One region of the Janthinobacterium leeuwenhoeki genome, then DNA from elsewhere that is predicted to be linked to it. Evidence: predicted binding sites of a transcription regulator. Region 1 holds the regulator's gene; each other region holds the start of a gene.

The links. Region 1 encodes HrcA, which represses chaperone genes, less so after heat shock. Its sites were predicted from a motif close to TTAGCACTCNNNNNNNNNGAGTGCTAA; they were not measured.
Region 2: the regulator HrcA is predicted to act here: its motif matches at 1,235-1,261, upstream of groES (co-chaperone GroES).
Region 3: the regulator HrcA is predicted to act here: its motif matches at 1,236-1,262, upstream of rpoH (RNA polymerase sigma factor RpoH).

What each region holds. Positions count from the first base shown of each region.
Region 1 is NZ_JBNYXT010000006.1:129,188-131,458, reverse strand. It holds gene ACQ4WS_RS07775 (HAD family hydrolase) at 1-212, shown strand, start outside; gene hrcA (heat-inducible transcriptional repressor HrcA) at 330-1,346, shown strand; gene fur (ferric iron uptake transcriptional regulator) at 1,407-1,838, opposite strand; gene ACQ4WS_RS07760 (outer membrane protein assembly factor BamE) at 2,035-2,271, shown strand, end outside.
Region 2 is NZ_JBNYXT010000028.1:33,045-35,315, reverse strand. It holds gene ACQ4WS_RS19290 (DUF904 domain-containing protein) at 1-74, opposite strand, end outside; gene ACQ4WS_RS19285 (hypothetical protein) at 231-977, opposite strand; gene groES (co-chaperone GroES) at 1,502-1,792, shown strand; gene groL (chaperonin GroEL) at 1,843-2,271, shown strand, end outside.
Region 3 is NZ_JBNYXT010000012.1:56,529-58,799, forward strand. It holds gene ACQ4WS_RS12225 (hypothetical protein) at 1-86, shown strand, start outside; gene rpoH (RNA polymerase sigma factor RpoH) at 177-1,070, opposite strand; gene ftsX (permease-like cell division protein FtsX) at 1,497-2,271, opposite strand, start outside.

The DNA of each region.
Region 1 (2,271 bases):
GCGCCGCGCTGGACGTGGCGCCGCATGAAGCCGTGTATGTCGGCGACGATTTGTATTTCGACGTGACGGGAGCGCAGGGGGCCGGCATGCGTGCCGTCTGGATGAACCGCAAGGGCAGCGACGCGCATCTGGCCGCCGGGGTGCAGCCCGACGCCATCTGCGCCAACTTTGACGAGTTGCTGCGATGGCTGCAGCAGCAACTGGAAGATTGAACACCGCTGGACGGGCGAACGTGCATAATAGGCGCTGTTGCTGCATGTTCGGCCGCTTTCGTTGCCGCTTGCCTAACAATATGTTTGTTTAAAGAATATTTGCTTACCTAAGACACCATGCAACTCGATACACGTGCCCAAACACTGCTGAAAGCCCTGGTCGAGCGATATATCGCCGACGGCCTGCCGGTCGGTTCGCGCGCCTTGTCGAAAATCTCCGGCCTGGACCTGTCGCCGGCCACGATCCGCAACATCATGGCCGATCTGGAAGAACTCGGGTATGTGTCCAGTCCGCACACTTCGGCCGGACGCATACCGACGCCGCGCGGCTACCGTATCTTTGTCGATACCTTGCTGACTGTCAGGCATCTGGACGAGCACCTGGTGGAGTCGCGCATGCGCCTGCAGACGCCGCAGCCGCAAAAAACCATCGCCAACGCGGCGCAGATGCTGTCCTCGCTGTCGCAGTTTGCCGGCGTCGTGCTCAGTCCGCGCCGCGAATCCGTGTTCCAGCAAATTGAATTCCTGCGCCTGTCGGAAAAACGCATCCTGCTCGTCATCGTTGCCCCCGGCGGCGACGTGCAGAACCGTTTATTGCTGACGGAGGCCGACTATACGCCAGCGCAGCTGGTGCAGTCGGCCAATTACATCAACCAGAATTATGGCGGCCTGTCCTTCGACGCCGTACGCGTGCGCCTGCAGGGCGAATTGCGCCAGTTGCGCGACGATATGGGCAGCCTGATGCAGGCGGCCGTGGAAGCGGGCAGCGAAGCGATGGCCGACCATAGCGATGACATGGTGATTTCCGGCGAGCGCAACTTGCTCAGCGTGAGCGATCTGTCATCGAATATGCATTCGCTGCGCCAGATGTTCGACATGTTCGAGCAAAAAACGGGCTTGATGCAGCTGCTCGATGTGTCGAGCAAGGCGACGGGCGTGCAGATATTCATTGGCGGCGAATCGAACCTGGTGCCGATGGATGAGATGAGCGTGGTGACGGCGCCGTATGAAGTCAACGGCAAGATCGTGGGCACGCTGGGAGTGATCGGACCGACGCGCATGGCCTACGAGCGCGTCATTCCGATTGTCGATATCACGGCCAAGTTGCTGTCAAGCGCACTCAGCCATAATTGAGCTTACGGCGCTGACGCGCCAGCCGCTCCCGTGGGAACGACCGGCGGAATGTGTCAGACCTCAGGCGGTCTTGTGCGGGCAAGCCGTCTTGATGCAGTTGCCATAGATGGCCAAAGCGTGTTCGGCGATCTTGAAACCGCGCTCTTCGGCCACTTTTTGCTGGCGGATTTCGATGTCTTCGTCGAAGAATTCTTCGACCCGGCCACAGTCGAGGCACACCAGATGGTCGTGGTGGGAGCCTTCGTTGAGCTCGAAAATCGCCTTGCCGGTTTCAAAATGGTTGCGGTTGAGCAAGCCTGCCTGTTCGAATTGGGTGAGGACGCGGTAGACGGTTGCTAAGCCGACATCCATATTATCGGCCAGCAGAATTTTATAGACGTCTTCCGCGGTCAGGTGGCGTACCGGGCTACTCTGGAAGATATCGAGTATCTTCAGCCGTGGCAAGGTGGCTTTCAGGCCGCTTGCCTTGAGATCACTAGGATTGTTACTCATGTTTGTTGCTCGTATGTGGGTCAGGTGCTTTATCATATAGCGTTTTGTCGGGGAGTGCCAAAATATGCTTTTTTTTGGCGGGCCGGTCACTCCTGGCGTTTTGTTCATCCAATTGAGGTCATTTATGCGCGTAACACCGGCTGTATTGCCATCTCTCTGGCACCGTATTTCATTTCGAGCACCAGTCGTGGCAGGCATGGTCTGTGTCGCGCTGGCCATGTCCGGCTGCGCCAGCCGAGGCATCCTGGGTGAAAAGCCTGCAGCTGCTCAAAAAGAAGGCAAGGAACTGGTCCCCGAACAGGGCGCACAAACGACCACCATTACGCCGCTGCAAAAATTCATGTGGTTTTTCTCGCCATACCGTCCTGACATTCAACAAGGCAACTTTGTCTCTGAGGAGATGCTGGCCCAGTTGAAAGTGGGCATGACGCGC
Region 2 (2,271 bases), on a different contig from region 1:
TCACGACGCAGCGCATGGGTCATTTCGGCCAGCAGGCCTATTTTGTCGGATAATTCGTTGAATTCGGAAATCATCCCGCCACTATAGGGCGGACGCTCCATGGGCGTCAATCGAATCACGCCGCTGTCACACATATTTACATCAATGCAGGGCAGTTGGCGGACAATACACACTTTTTCCGGCGCTTTTCGCCAAGTGCGGGCATCTTTCAGCGCACCGATGGCAGCGTTTTACTCGTCGACGTAATCGGCTTCGATATCGAGTCCGCCATAGCGGTTTTCGCAAGAGCGGCGCGTCAGCGTCTGTTGTCCGCCCTTGCCGTCAAGCACCATCGTCAAGTCGCGGCAAGTACGGCTGTAGCTGCCAGGTTTGGCGTCCGTCCGCGAGGGTGTCAGGCGCACTGCCAGCGGCGCCGCATTGCCCAGGCCCTTGTTGCTCCACTGGCGCGTCTTGCCATCCTCTTCGTCTTTCAAGGTGCGCACGGCGGCCGTCAGCAAGGCTTGTTTTTCCTTCGCATTCAGCTTGGCGATAGTGACGTCGGACAGGAAAGGCGGATACACGGCGGGCGCCGGGTCTTTGCCCTGCACATCCCAGTTGCCGCTGTTCTGCGAACAGGTGCGCCGGCTCAGGTCCTGCGACTTGCCACCCGCCGTAACGACGAATTTCAGGTCGCGGCAGACGTGGGCCTTCAGGCTGTGTTCCGTCATGCCGGAATTGCTGAAGTTATACGTCACTTTCACCAGCACGCCACTGTCACCGCCGTTGTCCCATACATGCGCTTCCTGGTCGTCGTCATCCTTGTTCAGGTCGTTGAACAGGTCGTTAAGCAGCATTTTCTTTTCCAGAGGCGTCAGGGCCGCCACGGTGATCTCGTCGACAATGGTGGGCGTTTGCGCGGCGGCATTGCCCAGGCAAACGAGACCGATGAGGGTGGCGCCCAGCAGGCGCAGGACGGGATGGGAAATCGGGAGTGGCATGCTGTTCTTTCTGGCTTAAATGCTGATATTGATATGCAATTGCAATCATCTTATCAAATTTCATAGTAAAACTCTGTTTCCTGCGCGTACGGGAACACCCCTCGTCTGCCGAGCATGCTAGAGTCGCGCCTGTTGCTGACGCCCGGCAAGTTGGCTTGCGCCAGCGCAAACCCTGTGTAAATGCAGGCTGCGCAGAACGTCCAAGCATATCTTTCCGGTGAATAAGCCCTTGAATAAGCCCCCTACCGTCCCTATAATTAGCACTCGTTAGTAGAGAGTGCTAACAAACTCTTTCGTAGCAATCCTCAGGACTGATGGTGCTTGCCAGACCACTGCAGGGAACGCTACGCGGCGGGCGACGCCGCGATGCACCACTGCCGGAGACAGGCAAGGACAGGATGACATGGGGTTTGCTTGACCGTTGCGGGCTGCTTTCAACGGCGGTCACTGAAAGCACGTCTGGCGCTGTGCCAGGCATGTATTCACTTAGCAACACTTATCCATTGAACTTTAAGGAGTTTTGTATGAATCTGCGCCCATTGAACGATCGCGTCATCGTCAAACGCCTCGACCAGGAAACCAAAACTGCGTCCGGCCTCATCATTCCTGATGCAGCTGCTGAAAAACCGGATCAAGGCGAAGTCCTTGCCGTAGGCAATGGCAAGATTCTCGACGACGGCAAAGTCCGTCCTCTGGATGTCAAAGTAGGCGACCGCGTCCTGTTCGGCAAGTACGCCGGCCAAACCGTCAAAGTTGACGGCGATGAGCTGCTGGTCATGCGCGAAGAAGACATCATGGCGATCGTCGTCAAGTAATTGTTTCCACGTTGTAGACAGATACATCCCGAAACTCAGGAGAATTGAACATGGCAGCTAAAGAAGTAGTATTCGGCGACGCAGCGCGCGCCAAGATGGTCGAAGGCGTCAATATCCTCGCCAACGCAGTCAAAGTAACGCTGGGCCCGAAAGGCCGCAACGTGGTCCTGGAGCGCTCGTTCGGCGCCCCTACCGTCACCAAGGATGGTGTATCGGTAGCGAAAGAAGTCGAACTCAAAGACAAGCTCATGAACATGGGCGCGCAAATGGTCAAGGAAGTTGCTTCCCGCACCAGCGACAACGCCGGTGACGGCACCACCACCGCGACCGTGCTGGCACAAGCCATCGTGCGCGAAGGCATGAAGTTCGTTGCCGCCGGCATGAACCCGATGGACCTGAAGCGCGGTATCGACAAAGCAGTTGCTGCCACCGTCGAAGAACTGGCGAAAATCGCCCGTCCTTGCACCACGACCAAGGAA
Region 3 (2,271 bases), on a different contig from region 1:
AATTGCAGACCCTGGCCAAGGAACGCGGCGCGGATCTGAATGAATTGGTCGCCGAGCTGATCACCAAGGGCTTGGCTGCAGCGTAAAGGCTGACAATGTTTATCTGTTGATAAACATCAAACTGTAAAACTAAAAGGCGCCTTGCGGCGCCTTTTGCATTGCGGCATTGCTTTCGATTACACCCAGGCGGCCAGGGCGCCCTTCATTTTTTTCAGTGCCGCCACTTCGATCTGGCGGATGCGCTCGGCCGATACGCCGAACTCTTCTGCCAAAGCGTGCAGGGTGGCACCGGAACCGTCGTCGTTGGCCAGCCAGCGCGCTTCGATGATGCGGCGCGAACGGGCGTCCAGCTTGGACAGTGCCGTTTCCAGGCCTTCCGATTGCAAACGCGTCACTTGTTGCGCTTCCAGCACCTTGGTCGGCTCGCTTTGCTCCGACGACAGGTAGGCGATCGGCGAAAACTTGTCGTCTTCATCGTCGGTCGGCGATTCCAGGGCGATGTCGCGGCCGCTCAAACGCGTTTCCATTTCGATCACTTCTTCGCGCTTCACGTCGAGCAGCTTGGCCAGCGCATCGATCTGTTTCGGCGTCATCGCATCCAGGCCCGTCTTGTGGCTGCGCAGGTTGAAGAACAGCTTGCGCTGTGCCTTCGTCGTCGCGACCTTGACCAGACGCCAGTTTTTCAGGATGTACTCATGCATCTCGGCTTTCACCCAGTGCATGGCGTACGACACCAGGCGCACGCCTTGGTCCGGATCGAAACGTTTCACGGCTTTCATCAAGCCGATATTGCCTTCCTGAATCAGGTCGGCGTGCGGCAAGCCATAGCCCAGGTAGCCGCGGGCAATCGAGACCACCAGGCGCAGGTGCGACAGCACCAGTTCTTGCGCGGCGGCCAGGTCATTTTTTTCGCGCAGGCGTGTCGCCAGCGAAATTTCTTCGTCATGGGTCAACATGGGCAGGCGGTTCACGGCCGAAATATAGGCATCGATATTGCCCAGATTGCCAGTGAACCCGAGGCCCAGCGCATTACTTTTGGTCGGCACCAATGCGGACGTTGCGGACATCATAGTCATGTTTTCTCCCTCGTAGTCTTGCTTTGTTCCAGTTGGCCACGTCACGCGACGTGGTCCGCTTGTCTGTTCGTTTTTGCGTATTCGGTCTTGCACTTTGCAGATCGCGGCACCATCTTCATCTGGCGACCATGGCGGTTCTGCTGTTGGTATGTCCCTATATTAGCACTCTCTGCTTGAGAGTGCCAATCAGCACATTTAATCAACCTGATAGCCTAAATGCTATGGCGAATGAATGCTTGATATATGTGTATGAGCGGCGATCTGAACAGCGCTACAGGTCGCTTTACGACAAGGTAGTTAGTCTACGGCCTCTGGCTGAAGCGAACCTTAAGAATACTTGTTTAATATCAAGATAACAGCAATAGAAGGATGACGCGGCGCATGGCGGCGCCATGAGCGCCGCCATGGGAGGGGGAAAGGTCAGTTCAGGCGCGCCAGGTGGCGCTGTACGCAGAGGAAGGCGCCGATCAGGCCCAGGCCGGCGCTGAGAGCCAGCAAGCCGGCCATCGGCAGCGGCGCCAGCGGCACCAGCTGGAATTCGGATGCATACAGTCGCGCAAACTCGGCAATCGCCGTATTCAGTGGCTGCAAGGCCAGCGCCACGGCGCCCAGGGCCAAGGCACCCGCGCACAGGCCCAGCAGGGCGCCCGTGTAATAGAAGGGGCGGTGGATGAAGGTGTCGGTGGCGCCGATCAGTTTCGAGATGCTGATTTCATCGCGCTGCTGCATCACCTGCAAGCGGATGGTATTGAAGACCACGGCGATCACGGCCACGCCCAGGGTCATGGCCAGCAGCAGCAGCACCAGGCGCAGCACGCCCAGCAGGGCTGCCAGGCGCTTGACCCAGGCCGAATCGACTTGCGCCGATTCCACGAATGGCAGCTGGCGCAACTGTTCCGCCACCGCATCGACATCCAGCGCTTCGCTGGCGCTGCTGAAGGCATCGAGTTTCAGCACATAGCTGTCGGGCAGGGGATTGTCGCCCAGGGTGCTGAGCACATCGGCCAGGCCGCTCTTGTTTTTCAGCGAGTCCAGCGCCTGTTCGCGCGGGATGAAGACGATCTTCGCCTTTTGCTCGCCGACGATCTTGCGCATGGCGCCTGCCAGGGCCACGGCTTGCTCGCGCGGCGTGTCGATCTTCAGGAAAACGCTGATTTCCGGGTCGACCGACATTTGCTCCGACATCGGGCGCACA